One region of the Pseudomonas sp. MWU13-3659 genome, then DNA from elsewhere that is predicted to be linked to it. Evidence: riboswitches for the same ligand, from Rfam matches in the RefSeq annotation. Region 1 holds a riboswitch; each other region holds the start of a gene.

Region 1 (3,779 bases):
GGCGAAGCCTATCGCGACCACCAGGTTGCCGCCTGTGGTAGACAGCACACGCTGCCAGCCGTCCTCCGGTGCCCAGGCTTCGGCGTTGTGCTCATGTTCGTGGGGCGTGGCGGCCTCGCCATGCTCGTGGTGTTCGGCGGCGGGGGCGGCGTTCTCGTAGGTTTCCGCCTGAAGAATCAAGGGGGCCACCCAAACGCTTTGCAGGAGGGTCAGCAGCAGGGCAGCCAGCAGCCCGCTGAAGCCCGCGGTACGGGCGATGCGCGTGATCATGCGGGCGTACTCAGTGGCAGGGGAAGGCGGCGCTGTGGCGGGTGTCGTGCGCGGCGTTGTGCACCGCTTCGATGTGCGAGAAACCGGCGAAGTAGACCAGGCACAGGCCGAGCAGGCTGGCGCCGACGGCGACGATCATGCGCTGGCTGAGGCTGACGGGGGTGGCGATGCTGTGTTTCGTGCTGGTGATGGGCATGACGCGTTCCTCTGCTGTTGCTTTTGTCGGGCATTGGGGCAACGGGCAAGCGCGGCGACCCCGGACGAAGCTCGCCCAGGTATGCGACAGCGCCCGCCCACCGCGGGGTGTTCATGTGGTGTCAGGCCGGTCTCCGGGCTGGCGAGGTGGAGCAGGGCTCCGTTGTTGGCGTCACCTTCCCATGCCGAGTCGACGGGCACAGTGGTCAAGACGCTTCACTCGCTTACCGTTGCGGGGGCAGCACCGGCATTGTCCGGCCTCTAGTAGAGAGAGGCGTGACGCACCGGTTTCCCGTTTCACCCCAAGGGGGCACCTGAACGCAATGCGCTAGCAAATCATGGGGCGAACCATTGCGTCAATGGCGGCGGCGGTTGACCGCAAGCCAGGCTCTGCGTAGCCTTGCCGCTTCGAGGTTCTCCGGCGTTGGCCGGAGCTAAGACGGGAACGCGGTCGATGCCGCGGCTGCCCCCGCAACTGTAGGCACTGGAACGGATCGGCACAGCCACTGCGCACGCGCGGGAAGGCGCCATCCCGCTGGCAATCCTGCCGGCACAGTGCGAGCCAGGAGACCTGCCTCGCGACGTTTTCGACTTTCAACCGGGCGGGGTGATCCGGTGGCGAACCAGCCAGGCCGACAGGGCCCGTGGCTATCGTCCTGCATGCCCGCGCCACAGCCGCCAAGGGCACCGCGACATGAAAACACTGGCCAAGCTCCCCGTCACCATCGTTACCGGCTTCCTCGGCTCGGGCAAGACCACCTTGCTCCGCCATATGCTCGACAACGCCCAGGGCCGCCGCATCGCGGTGATCGTCAACGAGTTCGGCGAACTGGGCATCGATGGCGAAATTCTCAAGCAGTGCAGCATCGGTTGCAGCGAGGAAGAGGCCAATGGCCGCGTCTATGAGCTGGCCAACGGTTGCCTGTGCTGCACCGTCCAGGAAGAGTTCTTCCCGGTGATGCGCGAGCTGGTGGCCCGCCGTGGCGACCTGGACCACATCCTTATCGAGACCAGCGGCCTGGCGTTGCCCAAACCGTTGGTCCAGGCCTTCCAGTGGCCGGAAATCCGCAATGCCTGCACCGTCGACGCGGTGATCACCGTGGTCGACAGCCCGGCCGTGGCCGCAGGCACCTTCGCCGCGTATCCGGACCAAGTCGATGCCCAGCGTAAGCTCGACCCCAACCTCGACCACGAGTCACCCCTGCACGAACTGTTCGCCGACCAGCTGGCCAGCGCCGACCTGGTGGTGCTGAACAAGGCCGACCTGATCGACGCCGAGGGCCTGGCCAAGGTCCGTAAAGAGGTGGCCGAGGAACTGCCGCCAGCGGTCAAGGTGATCGAGGCCAGCAGCGGTCGCCTGCCGCTGGAGGTGCTGTTGGGCGTGGGGGCCGAGTCCGAGGCGCATATCGATGGCCGCCGCACCCACCACGACTCGCATCACGATGGCGATGACCACGACGACCATGACCACGACGCCTTCGACTCCATCTCCATCGACCTGCCCGAAGCCGACGAGAGCCTGCTGCTCGACGCCCTCACGCAACTGGTCACCGAGTTCGGCATCCTGCGCGCCAAGGGCTTCGCCGCCATCCCCGGCAAGCCGATGCGCCTGCTGATCCAGGGCGTGGGCACCCGCTTCGACAAGCACTTCGACCGCGCCTGGCGCAGCGAGGAGCCGCGCATCACCCGCCTGGTGCTGATCGGCCAGGACCTCGACGCCGCGCAACTGGAGGCGCGCCTGCGCCAGGCCCTGGGCGCCTGACCCATGCACCTGCTGCGGACCCAGCCCGGCGGCTTCGTGCCGGACGACAGCATCGCCGACCTCGGCCAGACCCCCGCCGAGCTGGTGATCCTCTGCAGCGGTGATTCGCACCTGGCACTGCTCGCCGAAACCGCCGAGCAGTTGCCGGAGGACTTCCCCAGCCTGCGCCTGGCCAACCCCATGCAGGTGCAGAACCATGCCTCGGTCGACCTCTATGTCGACGAGGTGCTGCGTCACGCCAAGGTGATTCTGGTCTCGCTGCACGGTGGCGTCGGCTATTGGCGCTATGGTGTCGAGCAACTGGTGGAACTGGCCAACCGAGGCGTGCAACTGATCCTGGTGCCCGGCGATGACCGTCCCGATCCGGAACTGACCGACCTGGGCACGGTGCGCGGCGAGCAAGCCGAGCGGCTCTGGCACTACCTGCGCCAGGGCGGCAAGGCCAACGCCGTCAACCTGTTCAACTGCCTGGCCAGCCTATGGCTCGGGCGTGACTACCCGTGGCATGAGCCGCAACCGTTGCCGCGCACTGCGGTGTACCACCCAGGCAAGGTCAGCGCGGTGCTGGAGGACTGGTACGCTGAGTGGAACCCGGCGTTCCCGGTGGCACCATTGCTGTTCTATCGTTCGCACCTGCAAGCCGCCAATACGGCTTTCATCGATGTGTTCTGCCAGCGCCTGCAAGCCTGCGGCCTGAACCCATTGCCGATCGCCGTGGCCAGCCTCAAGGAGCGTGCTTGCCTCGATCAGGTTGAAAGCTGGCTCGACGAGGTCGAGGCCGAAGTGGTGATCAATACCACCGGTTTCGCCTTGTCCAGCCCCGAACAACCCAACCTGCGCCCGCTGCGCCGCGACGTGCCGGTGTTGCAGGCGATCTGCGCCCAGGACAACCAGCCTGCCTGGGAACAGAGCGAGCAGGGCTTGGGCGCCCGCGACCTGGCCATGCATATCGCCTTGCCGGAACTGGATGGGCGCATCATCACCCGGCCGGTCAGCTTCAAGGACCTGGCCTGGCGCAGCGAGCGCAGCCAGTCCGATGTGGTCTGCTACCGGGCCCACCCCGAACGCATGGACTTCGTCGCCGAGCTGGCGCGGCGCTGGGTGGAGCTGGCACGCCTGGACAACCAGGAAAAGCGCATCGCCCTGGTACTGGCCAACTATCCGACCCGCGATGGACGTATCGGCAACGGTGTCGGCCTGGACACCCCAGGCGCTGCCTTGAACATTCTCCAGGCTCTGCAGGCACAGGGCTATCCGGTGGCCGGCCTGCCGGGCAGCGGCACCGAGCTGATCCACCAACTGCTCGGTGGGGTGACCAACGACCTCGACCACCTGGACCAGCGCCCCTGCGCCCAGAGCCTGAGCCTGGCGGACTACCAGATTGCCTTCGGCGCATTGCCCGAGGCGAACCAGCGCGCTGTGCGCGAGCGCTGGGGGCCACCCGAACAGGACCCGATGTTCCGCTCGGGGCGCATGATGGTCGCCGGGCTGCGCTATGGCCTGACCTTCGTCGGCATCCAGCCGGCCCGAGGCTACCAGGTCGACCCCAGCG
Region 2 (3,779 bases), on a different contig from region 1:
ACCCCGGCAACGAACTTTGTACGGAATAGTTAGTTTTCGTTCGATTACCGAACAAAACCCGTTCCGGCGAATTGATTCACCCACCCCCGTGAACAACCATGAACACCAGTCGCAGGCCCCCGCCGGCCTTTCTCGCTGCCACGCCGGTCGTTCGGCGGGTCCTGCGCCGCACCGCCCAACGTCACCACATAATAAGTTCAATAAAACGGGTACCGACCTATGCTCACGTTCCTCGCCCTGCGATCCGCACCGCCATGTTCGTCTTCTCCTTATCGCCCCCCGGTTCACGCGCCCCGTGCGCGCTGACCTTTCGGCCACCGACAAGCACAACGGAGACAACATGGCCCGCTCAAGCTCCCAAGCCAAGAAAGCCACCGCCAGCGGATGGATCGGCTCTGCCCTCGAGTACTACGACTTCTTCATCTACGCCCAGGCCGCGGCACTGATCTTCCCGCAGATCTTCTTCCCCTCCACCGACCCGAAGATGGCCATCATCGCCTCGCTGGCCACCTACGGCGTCGGCTACCTGGCCCGCCCGGTGGGCGCCTTCGTGCTCGGCCACTGGGGCGACACCCGCGGGCGCAAGAACGTGCTGCTGCTGTGCATGTTCCTGATGGGCCTGTCGACCATGGCCGTGGGCCTGCTGCCCACCTACCACGACATCGGCCTGCTCGCCCCGGCGCTGCTGGTGCTGCTGCGCCTGGTCCAGGGCTTCGCCGTGGCCGGCGAGATCTCCGGGGCCAGCTCGATGATCATGGAGCACGCGCCGTTCGGCCGCCGTGGCTACTACGCCAGCTACACGCTGCAAGGCGTGCAGGCCGGCCAGGTGATGGCGGCGGCGGTGTTCCTGCCGCTGGCCTACTTCATGCCGAGCGAGGCCTTCAACGAATGGGGCTGGCGCATCCCGTTCCTGATGAGTGCGCTGGTGCTGGTGGCCGGCTTCATCATCCGCAAGGAGGTCCACGAAACCCCGGCCTTCGTCCAGGAAGAGCAGCAGGACAAGGTCGCCAAGTCGCCGATCAGCGAAGCCTTCCGCCACAGCTGGAAGCACATGGTACTGGTGATGTTCATGGCATTGATGAACGTGATCCCGGTGGTCGCCACCATCTTCGGCGCGGCCTACGCGGTGCAACCGGCCTACGGCGTCGGCTTCGACAAGAGCGTGTACCTGTGGATCCCGGTGGTGGGCAATATCGTCGCGGTGCTGGTGATCCCCTTCGTCGGCAACCTCTCCGACCGGATCGGCCGCCGCCCGACCATGATCGCCGGCTGCCTGGGCTCGGGCCTGCTGGCGTTCGTCTACCTGTATGCGATCAGCATTCAGAACGTGCCGCTGGCCTTCGCCGCCTCGATCGTCATGTGGGGCATGGTCTACCAGGGCTACAACGCGGTGTTCCCAAGCTTCTACCCCGAGCTGTTCCAGACCCGCTACCGGGTCTCGGCCATGGCCATCGCACAGAACGTCGGCACCATGCTCACCGCCATGCTGCCGGCGCTGTTCGCCACCGTGGCGCCTCCGGGTTCGGACAATATCCCGCTGGTGGTCGGCGGGCTGGCGTTCTTCATCACCTGCGTGTGCGCGTTCGCGGCGTACCTGGCGCCGGAAACCCACCGGCTGGCCATGGAAGACCTGGGCAACCCGCAGGCAACGCCCATGGCGCAGGAAGCCTATGAAGCCAATCGCAAGGGCAGCCTGAAAGCGTTCGGGCATTGAACGCCCCGGGCCAGGCCTGTCGCACACGGACAGGTCTGCCCCTCCAGATGATTGACTCCCCCCTCGTTCGATGGTCAGATGCGCGCCAGTTTCAGGTGTCCTGCGCCGCCGCGCGCAGGGTGAAACGGGAAGCCGGTGAGTCGTTTTCACGACAAGTCCGGCGCTGCCCCCGCAACGGTAAGCGAGCGAACCCTTCGACAGACCACTGTGCACACGCATGGGAAGGTGAAGGCTTCACGACCCTCGCAAGCCCGGAGACCGGCCTGAAGCCTTACTTGGCAACCCGCGGTGGGCGGGCGCAGGCCGGTCATCGCGTGCGCGCCTGCGTATGCGGTTCGCCTTTGCGTGTTTTCCACCGGGATCCATTCATTCCTGCAGCAGTGGAACGACATGTCCCGATTCAACAAGCTACACACCCTGGCAGCCTGCCTGGCTGTCTCGCTCCCGGCCCTGGCCGACGACCACGAGGGTGCCCCGCTCACCCTGCCCTCCACGGCGGTCACCGAGACCCGCGAACCCTCGGCCATCGACCTGGCCACCCCGACCCAGGCCGGTTCACGGCTGAACCTCAGCGCCCTGGAAACCCCGGCCAGCACCAGCAGCATCACCGCCGAGCAGATTCTGCAACGCAACAACCTCACCGTGCAGGACGCCGTGACCCGCTCCCCGGGCATCACCTTCATCGGCACTCCCGGCGATGGCGGCACCGGCCTGTCGGCCCGCGGTTTCAGCGGCCAGGGTTCGGTGATGACACTGTTCGACGGCGCGCGGCTGTACACCGGCGCCGGCACCCTGACCTTCCCGGTCGACCCATGGATGGTCGAGCGCATCGACGTGCTGCGCGGCCCGGCCTCGGTGTTGTACGGCGAAGGCGCCACCGGCGCGGTGGTCAACGTGATCCCGAAAAAACCCTTCGCCGGCGAAATCCACAACCACCTGCGCCTGGGCTACGGTTCCTGGGACCGCCAGCAACTGGGCCTGGATAGCGGCGGCGGCCTGAGCGAGCGCCTGAGCTACCGGGTCACGCTCAACAAGCAGGAAGGCAACGGCTGGGTCGACCGCACCGACTCGCGCAACCTGTCGCTCAGCGCCGCCCTGCGCTTCGATGCCAGCGACGACCTGAGTTTCACCCTCGCCCACGAGCGCGGCGACGCCGAGCCCGCCAACTACTACGGCACGCCGCTGATCGACGGCCACTACCGCGACAGCCTGCGCAAGAAGAACTACAACGTGCGCAACGATGTGCAGCGCTACCACGACGAATGGACGCGCCTGACCACCGACTGGACCCTCAGCGACACGGTCTCGGCCAGTAACCAGCTGTACTACATCAAGAGCCGCCGCCACTGGCGCAACGCCGAGGACTACACCTGGAGCGCCGATGACGGCCTGCTGCAACGGGGCAGCTACCTGGAGATCAAGCACAACCAGGAGCAGTTCGGCGACCGCCAGAGCTTCACCTTCGACCAAAGGCTGTTCGGCCTGGCCAGCAAGACCGTGGTCGGTGTCGAGTACAACAAGATCCGCTTCAACGTCGACAGCAATTCGCCCTACAACGACGACGGCGTCGACCTGGTCGACCCGTGGCGCCCGGCACCGGGTGGGTTCCACAGCGCCTCGCCGCTGCGCCCGCAGACCCTGTCCAGCACCCACACCGTCGCCCTGTTCGCGGAAAACCGCACCCAGCTGACCGAGCGCCTGTCGCTGGTCACCGGCGTGCGCCGCGACCAGAACCACATCGACCGTGACAACCTGGTCGATGGCTCGCGCAGCGACGTCAGCCTGCGCGGCGGCAACTGGCGCGCCGGGCTGGTCTATGCGCTCAGCGACGACCTTTCGGTCTATGGGCAGTACTCCACCAGCGAGGACGGCGTCGGCAACCTGATCAGCCTCAGCCAGAAGCAGATGGACTTCGACCTCACCGAGGCGAAGCAGACCGAGCTCGGTATCAAGCAGCGCTTCTGGGAAGGCCAGGGCGAATGGACCCTGGCGGCCTATCACATCGTCAAGAAGAAGCTGCTGGTCTACGACCCGGCCAGCAAGACCCAGCAGCAGGCCGGGCAGC
Region 3 (3,779 bases), on a different contig from region 1:
GGAGGGTCAGCAGGAGGTTGAGGTCGATCCGTCGTAGTGCTTCCAGCATGTGCTCGATTCTGTCCGATGCGTCGGGGCAGGGTAGCAACATGTCGAAGGGGATGACAGCTGCGCACTTATGGATGGCGCGGTCGGGTGGTGGCGTGTGATGCTGGTATCAAATGGATTTTGAGCCGTGGGAGCTGCTTGGGAATGAATGTTTCACGTATTGCGATGCTGGGGTTCTTGTCACTGCTGCAAGCGCCGCTGTCCTTGGCGGAAAACGCCAACGGAAAAAACCTCTTCGTGCAGCGGTGTGCCGTGTGCCATGGCGCGGATATCAAGGGGACGGGGCCGTTGGCCAAAAAGAGCAACCCGCCAACGCCGGACCTTACCAGCGCTGCGTTCAAGAAGCGCTTGAACGACTATCCAGGCGTTATCGTGTCTTCGGTCATCCTTCGCCCAAATGGAAACCTGATTCCGAAAACGCTGCAGGAGAACGGGGTGAAGATCCCGCCGCATGCCTGGAGCGTCAAGGATTTTCGCGACCTGCATGAATACATGAGTGGCGTGATTTTGAGGAAATGACTAGCTGGGGATGAAGTCCCACATGGGCTAATCAGACTTTCCCCATTTCACGTAGGGCGTTTCCCAAGCATGCTTTGAGCACTTTTGCGCTATCGAAGTGACGGCTAGTCTCGCCGGGTCGTTGCCAAATCAACGACCGGGCCTGCAAGCCCGTCTGAACATCGATCTGTGCTCACTTTCTGAGTCGCTGGCGCTTGTCAGTGGTTGTGCTCAATGGTGGCTGCGTGCGGTTGGCCTTCGGGCCGGCCGGGTTAGTGCTCGATGTTCCCCGGACTTGCAGACCCGCACGTAGCCGCCACCCATCTCCCGGCAGGTGATCGGGTGCCCGGTTGATCATTCATGAACGTCGAGTATGAAGTCATGTTGAAGATCGTCCCGGATCCACCACCTTCCATCGAATCCCCTCATTTCCTCGAAGACACCTTGGTCCACGCCACCGAGTACGTCATGTGCGCGCTGGCGGTGACGCATCAATCGCTGACTCACCTGCCCAAATCACCTGCCACGCTGGTGATGCTGACGGTGATGCACGAACTCGATGCCACCCGCACGTTGCTGGAGTCGGCGTTGGCTCAGCTACAGATGAGCACCCGGCCGCCGTCATACACGCTGCACTGACAGCCCTGCGCAGGCCCCTGTAGGAGCGGCTTCAGCCGCGATGCAGGCACCGCGGTACCTGGCACCAGCGTTGCTGGTGATCGCGGCTGAAGCCGCTCCTACAGGTAGCTCGGTCACCCCTTCAAAGCTTCAGAGGAACCTCGAATGGACAACGATCTCCCAGCAGACCACGGCCAACTCGGCTGGACCGTCGGCGCGTGCACGTTCATGGAAGGCGCCACCAAAGGCACGCGCCTGTTCCGCGTAGAGCCCGGCAACTGCGCCAATCACGCCATGGAACAAGCCTCGGTGCTACTCGATAGCGCCCGCCGCGCCTCATTCATCGGTGTGATGGACAACGAACCGGTGCTGGTCTGGGCGTCGCACTACCTCAGCGATATGGCCAAGGCGTTGATGGACGATGCGCATATGGGGATCTTGAAGAAAGTCTGAAATGGCAACCCAGCCACGACGTTTCAAATAGGTGCGCAACCTAGGGGAATCGATGCCTTCGCCTGGTGATTGGCCCGGCTGTGCCGGGCATCGCCAGCAAGGCTGGCTCCTACGGTTCCTGGTGCAGCATTGGCCTCTGTGGGAGTGCCGGGCCTGGTTCACCACCTTGACGCGCACTGCACCGAATGTTCACATGCCGCCCAGTTTCAGGTGTCCCAAGCCGCCGCGCCTGGGGTGAAACGGGAAACCGGTACGCGCTTCGCGCCAGTCCGGTGCTGCCCCCGCAACGGTATGCGAGTGATGCCCTCAATCAGACCACTGTGGCCAGCCGGCCATGGGAAGGCGAGGGCATCCAGCCTCGCGAGCCCGGAGACCGGCCTGGAATCTTTTGGCGACAATCCTGCGGAGGGCAGGCATGGGTCGGTCTGGGCCCATGCTCGATGCCTGCCTGTGTGTGCTTCTGCGAAATTCACTTCGAGAAGAGCATGTGATGACTTACCAGCGCGTCTTGTTTGTCGGGCCGGGCCTTGCGGGCGGTTCAGCGGCCGAAGCTTTTGGCGCGGAGATCCGCCAGCTGCGGGGCGAATCCGCTCGGGACGATGTCGTCGACACCCTGGACGGGTTTGAGGGCCTGTGGGCGGTCTTGCGCAAGACCTTCGCCGACGGGCTGGAACGCGTGCTGGTGGTGGACCTGGAACCCATCTCCGACGGCGCCTACCTGGACTGGCTGCGCGATGAACTGGGGCGCATCGCACGTGAGCATGGGCACCAGCCGCAAGTCTGGGTCACGGCGCAGGCGTTGGGACGCCGTGGCCTGGATGCGCGAATGGCCTGTGCGAGCATCGAGGATCACTCACGGCATCTGGCCTGCGATCAGGTCAATGCCGTGGCAGCCGACGCCGACTGGTCGAAGATCCCGGACCATGCACGCCAGGTGTTCCTTTGCACTGGCCCGCGTTGCGTCCGTCGAGGCGCCTTGCCACTGTGGAAGCAACTGCGCCGCGAGTTGCTGCAGCGGCAACTGATCGAGGTGCCGGGTGGTGTGCTGCTGACGCGCACGGCTTGCCAGTTCCCCTGCAACCTGGGGCCGGTGCTGACGGTGTACCCCGACGCTTGCTGGTATCGGGTGCGCGACAATGAAGAGGTGCAGCACCTCGTCGAGGTACATCTGTCGGGCGGCGAGGTTGCGACCAAACTGCTGGTTCACGGGCGAGAGCTCAATCGGTAGGGGTTGAGGGTTACGCCAAACATGCAAGTGGTCGTGCGTAGGTCATTCAGTCTCACTTTGGTGCGAGAGTCGGTTGGGTAGGGAAGGGATGTTCGGCTTTAATCCAGGTGGTGCTATGGCCGCTTACGACCCATTGCTGCCGCTCGCGAGAAACACGAAAATCTGCATTCGCTTGGTGAGGTGGCGCATGACGACCATAGAAATATCAGAACTCGCCGACTGGAAACTGTTCGAGAACGTGGCTCAGAAGCTTGAGCACGGATTAAGCGGTTACTGGAATGAAAAATTGGACGGACTTGACCAGCGCTATTGGGATCTCATAGTGGGCGAACAGACGCTTACCCTTCACCTTGAGCACTATCTGGGCATTTCAGTATCTGTACCTGATAATGCCGATGAGATGGCTCAACGAGTACGTGCATTGTTGAGTAGCTGTGGCGCGTAGCCGGCAGCGGCTGAAAGCACGCAGAAGCCGGTCAATACGGTCACTACCATTCCAAGCACACTAGTGAGTATTCGGAGGAAGTAGATGAGCGAGAATTTCACCTATGTATGGTTACTGCCGCTGCTGGAAAAGCCGTTAGAAGAAGGCGCACAAGAGTTGCCCCGTGCGATAAAAGACCTTGGAGAAAAATGCACACTTCCTGCCGGCATAGCTTTGCAGCCGCTGGTCGTTACAGCGCTGACGTCACATTCCGACTATTGGTCGGGGTTAGCGCTCAAATGGTTGGAAGATGGGTTCCCTATGGATCCCGAACTGACCACGCTATTGATTCAGAGCGCCGAGGATCGGACGCTGGCTCAGTCTCGACGCCACAGGGCACGTAAGCTTGCCTGTCGACAAAGGTCAAGAGTTTGAACCCATGTCCGCTTCCTGTTAATTGCCGTGCTGTCTGCATGGCTGCCATGGGTCGAAAGCAGACACTCCTCAGGT
Region 4 (3,779 bases), on a different contig from region 1:
CCAGCTTGCCGGTGAAATGCCCGGTAAAGCGCAGGGCCGCGGTGACCCGGTCACCGGCAACGATCATCTGCAGCACTTCGCAGCGCAGGTCCGGCACCGCCGCGCGGAAGGCCTTCGAGGCGTTCAGCGGGCCTTCGACACCCTGCAGCCGTCCTGCCGGCAGGGTGTTGTCGCGAAAGTCCGCGGCCAGCGCGGCGCGGGCCATGGCTTCGTCGCCGGTGTTCCAGAAGGTGTCATAGCGCCGGGCGGCGAGGATCTGCTGTTCGAGCTGGGCCTTGGGCAGGCTGTGGTCGACCACCAGCACGGCTGGCGCAACCAGTTCGCCGGCACTGGCCAGGTTTGCGGCAGCTGCCAGCAGCAGAGGCGTCAACCAGCGGCCGGCACGCATCCCCGAAGCCTTGGATTCGGTATTCATGTTCATTTCCTTGAAGTGTCGTCAGAGAAGGCATGGCGCGGCCGCGAACCATGCAGACAAGCCTATCCAGTCGGCGCCAAGCCCTCAAGAAGGCACTTTTCACTCACCTGGTCACCCTGGAGTAACCCCCGCATGGCCCACTACCGGGAATGCCCCGCCTACGACGTATTCGCCCCCGCCTGCCCCGCGCGGTTGGTGCTCGACCGCCTGGCGGACAAATGGGCGCTGCTGCTGATCGACCGCCTCAGCGCTGGCGAACGCATCCGCTTCAACCAACTGCGCCGGGACATGGCCGGGGTCTCGCAGAAAATGCTCTCGCAAACCCTTAAGCGCCTCGAACGCGACGGGCTGATCGAGCGTGAAGTGCATCCGAGCGTGCCGCCCACGGTCGAGTACGCGCTGACCGAACTGGGTGCGACCCTGGGCGACACGGTCGAGCGCCTGGCACGTTGGGCGGAGTCGAACATGCCCGCGATACAGCTGGCCCAGCAGCAGTACGACCGCCAGGCTGCGCGCCACCTCGATTGACTCGCCCGCGCATAAATGCTCAGATGCGCCCCTTGTTTCAGGTGTCCCTGGCCGCCGTGCCAGGGGTTAAACGGGAAGCCGGTGCCTCGCTTATCGCGAGAAGTCCGGCGCTGCCCCCGCAACGGTAAGCGAGCAAGGCATTCGACAGACCACTGTGCCGACGGCATGGGAAGGTGAATGCCCGCCCCTCTCGCAAGCCCGGAGACCGGCCTGCAACCTCTGTTTGGCAACTCCCGCGGTGGGCGGGCGCGTGCCGGTCTTGGGGCGGCCCGCTGCCTGCAATGCCTTCATGCGTCCACCTCGCCGGGCTTCACTTTCTCGCTACGGGCGCGTTTGCATGTCTTCACCCCTCCTGCGCATCGAGCGCCTGCACTGGTCACCCGCTGCCGGCGAGCCACGCCTGCTCGACGATGTCACGCTCGACGTGCGCCCCGGCGAGTTCGTTGGATTGATCGGCCCCAACGGCAGCGGCAAGACCAGCCTGCTGCGCTGCGCCTACCGCTTCAATCGCCCGCTGGCCGGGCGCGTGCTGCTCGATGGCGAGGATGTCTGGCAACGCCCGCCGCTCTGGGTGGCCCAGCGCATCGCGGTGATGCTGCAGGAGTTCCCCGAGGACTTCGGCCTCAGCGTGCGCGACGTCGTCGCCATGGGCCGCACGCCGCACCTGGGCTGGCTCGACGGTGACGGCGACCCGGCGCCCATCGAGGCCGCCTTGCGCCAATTGGGCCTGGAAGACCGCGCCGAGCAAGGCTTCGCCCACCTGTCCGGTGGCGAAAAGCAGCGTGTGCTGCTGGCCCGGGCCCTGGCCCAGCAACCGCGCCTGCTGGTGCTGGACGAGCCGACCAACCACCTCGACCCGCGCTACCAGCTGGCGCTGCTGCAGCATTTGCGCGGCACCGGCCTGGGCCTGCTGGCGAGCTTCCACGACCTGAACCTGGCCGCCGCCTTCTGCGACCGCCTGTACGTCATCGAGCAAGGCCGCATCAAAGCGGGCGGCACGCCCGCCGAGGTGCTGACCGAGCAGTGCCTGGCCGAGGTCTTCGGCACCCGCGCCCTGGTCGACCGCCACCCCTTGGCCCATCACCCGCGCATCACCTGGATCAGCCCCGCATGAAGCGATCGATACTTACCCTGCTTGCCGCCCTGCCCCTTATCGCGGCGGCCAGCGACTACCCCGTGAACGTGCGCAGTTGCGACCGCACGGTGACTTTCCAGCAGGCACCGCAACGGGCGGTCAGCCACGACATCAACCTGACCGGCATGCTCCTGGCCCTCGGCCTGCGCGAGCGGATGATCGGCTACAGCGGCATCAGCGGCTGGAAGACCCTCGACCCCTCCTTGAGCCAGGCGTTGACGGGCCTGCCGGAACTGGCGCCACGCTACCCATCGGTGGAGAACCTGCTGGACGTGGACGCCGATTTCCTGTTCGCCGGCTGGGGCTACGGCATGGAGGTTGGCGGGACGCTCACGCCGCAGCGCCTGGCATCGTTCGGTATTCCGGTGTACGAGCTGAGCGAGTCCTGCTCGCGGATCATGCCCCGCCGCCCGGCGAGCCTCGACGACCTCTACACCGACCTCGACAACCTCGGGCGGATCTTCGACGTGGCCCCGCGTGCCCAGACGCTGATCGCCGGACTGCGCCAGCGGGTCGCCCGGGTTGCCCAGACCCTCGCCAACGTCCACGACCGCCCCAAGGTGTTCCTCTACGACAGCGGTGAGGACCGCCCCACCACCTCCGGCAGCCTGGGCATGCCACAAGCACTGATCGCGGCGGCCGGTGGCGACAACGTGATGGCCGACGTGCAGGCCAGCTGGACCGAGGTCAGCTGGGAAAGCGTCGTCGAGCGCGACCCCGAGGTGATCGCGATCGTCGACTATGGGCCGACCACCAGGCAGCAGAAACGCGATTTCCTGCTCCAGCTCCCGGCGCTGGCCGACGTGAAAGCCATCCGCGAGCGCCGCTTCGTGGTGCTGTCCTACCTCCAGGTGACCCCTTCGGTGGACAACGCCGACGCCATCGAGCAACTGGCCGGCGCCCTGCACCCGCAACTGTTCGCGCAGGCACGGCCGTGATGCCGCTGCGCAGCCCCTCGGCCTACCGGCTGCTGCTCGTCGGGCTGGTGGCCGCCCTGCTGCTGTCCTGCCTGGTTTCACTCGGTTTCGGCGCGGCCCAGGTGCCGCTGGCCAATGTGCTGGACATCGCCTTGAAGCAGGCAGGGCTCGCCGAGGCTGGCAACTTCAGCCGTGGCCAAGAGCAGATCGTCTGGCAGATCCGCGCGCCACGGGTGCTGCTCGGCGCGTTGGTGGGCGCCGGGCTGGCCATGGTAGGCGCCGCCTTGCAGGCCGTGACGCGCAATCCGCTGGCCGACCCGCACTTGCTGGGGGTCAGCTCCGGGGCCGTGCTCGGCGCCGTGCTGGTGGTGTTGTTCCTCGGCCCCTTCGCCGGTGTGCTGAGCCTGCCGTTGGCGGCGTTCCTCGGCGCCCTGGGCTGCATGCTGCTGGTGCTGGGCGTGGCCAGCCGGCGCGGCCGCCTGGACAGTGAGCGGCTGCTACTGGCCGGCGTGGCGGTGTCGTTCGTGGTGATGGCGCTGGCCAACCTGTTGCTCTACACCGGCGACCCCCACGCCGCCAGCTCGGTGATGTTCTGGATGCTCGGCGGCCTGGGCCTGGCGCAGTGGTCGCTGCTGTGGCTGCCGGCCCTGGCCGTGCTCGCCGGGCTCATCCTGCTGATGAGCCTGGCCCGCGCGCTCAATGCCCTGATGAGCGGCGAGCAGACCGCCGTGAGCCTGGGCTTCGACACCCGCCGCGTGCGCGCCCAGGTGTTCGTCGGCACGGC

What was found. Region 1 has a riboswitch for cobalamin ahead of cobW (cobalamin biosynthesis protein CobW). Riboswitches for the same ligand answer to the same signal wherever they lie in the genome.
Region 2: linked by a shared signal. The riboswitch ahead of NGM28_RS02585 (TonB-dependent receptor) and the one ahead of cobW (cobalamin biosynthesis protein CobW) in region 1 are both predicted to bind cobalamin.
Region 3: linked by a shared signal. The riboswitch ahead of NGM28_RS22755 ((2Fe-2S) ferredoxin domain-containing protein) and the one ahead of cobW (cobalamin biosynthesis protein CobW) in region 1 are both predicted to bind cobalamin.
Region 4: linked by a shared signal. The riboswitch ahead of NGM28_RS25810 (ABC transporter ATP-binding protein) and the one ahead of cobW (cobalamin biosynthesis protein CobW) in region 1 are both predicted to bind cobalamin.

What each region holds. Positions count from the first base shown of each region.
Region 1 is NZ_JAMSHW010000003.1:100,052-103,830, reverse strand. It holds gene NGM28_RS05515 (CbtA family protein) at 1-270, opposite strand, end outside; gene NGM28_RS05510 (CbtB domain-containing protein) at 281-466, opposite strand; cobalamin riboswitch at 574-798, opposite strand; cobalamin riboswitch at 860-1,058, shown strand; gene cobW (cobalamin biosynthesis protein CobW) at 1,160-2,227, shown strand; gene cobN (cobaltochelatase subunit CobN) at 2,231-3,779, shown strand, end outside.
Region 2 is NZ_JAMSHW010000002.1:30,238-34,016, reverse strand. It holds gene NGM28_RS02590 (MFS transporter) at 341-1,714, shown strand; cobalamin riboswitch at 1,791-1,995, shown strand; gene NGM28_RS02585 (TonB-dependent receptor) at 2,105-3,779, shown strand, end outside.
Region 3 is NZ_JAMSHW010000025.1:18,726-22,504, reverse strand. It holds gene NGM28_RS22775 (LysR family transcriptional regulator) at 1-46, opposite strand, end outside; gene NGM28_RS22770 (c-type cytochrome) at 193-567, shown strand; gene NGM28_RS22765 (hypothetical protein) at 928-1,185, shown strand; gene NGM28_RS22760 (DUF3077 domain-containing protein) at 1,330-1,617, shown strand; cobalamin riboswitch at 1,809-2,013, shown strand; gene NGM28_RS22755 ((2Fe-2S) ferredoxin domain-containing protein) at 2,108-2,845, shown strand; gene NGM28_RS22750 (DUF3630 family protein) at 2,961-3,290, shown strand; gene NGM28_RS22745 (hypothetical protein) at 3,375-3,704, shown strand.
Region 4 is NZ_JAMSHW010000038.1:30,500-34,278, forward strand. It holds gene NGM28_RS25800 (ester cyclase) at 1-415, opposite strand, end outside; gene NGM28_RS25805 (winged helix-turn-helix transcriptional regulator) at 548-943, shown strand; cobalamin riboswitch at 966-1,171, shown strand; gene NGM28_RS25810 (ABC transporter ATP-binding protein) at 1,281-2,057, shown strand; gene NGM28_RS25815 (ABC transporter substrate-binding protein) at 2,054-3,016, shown strand; gene NGM28_RS25820 (FecCD family ABC transporter permease) at 3,016-3,779, shown strand, end outside.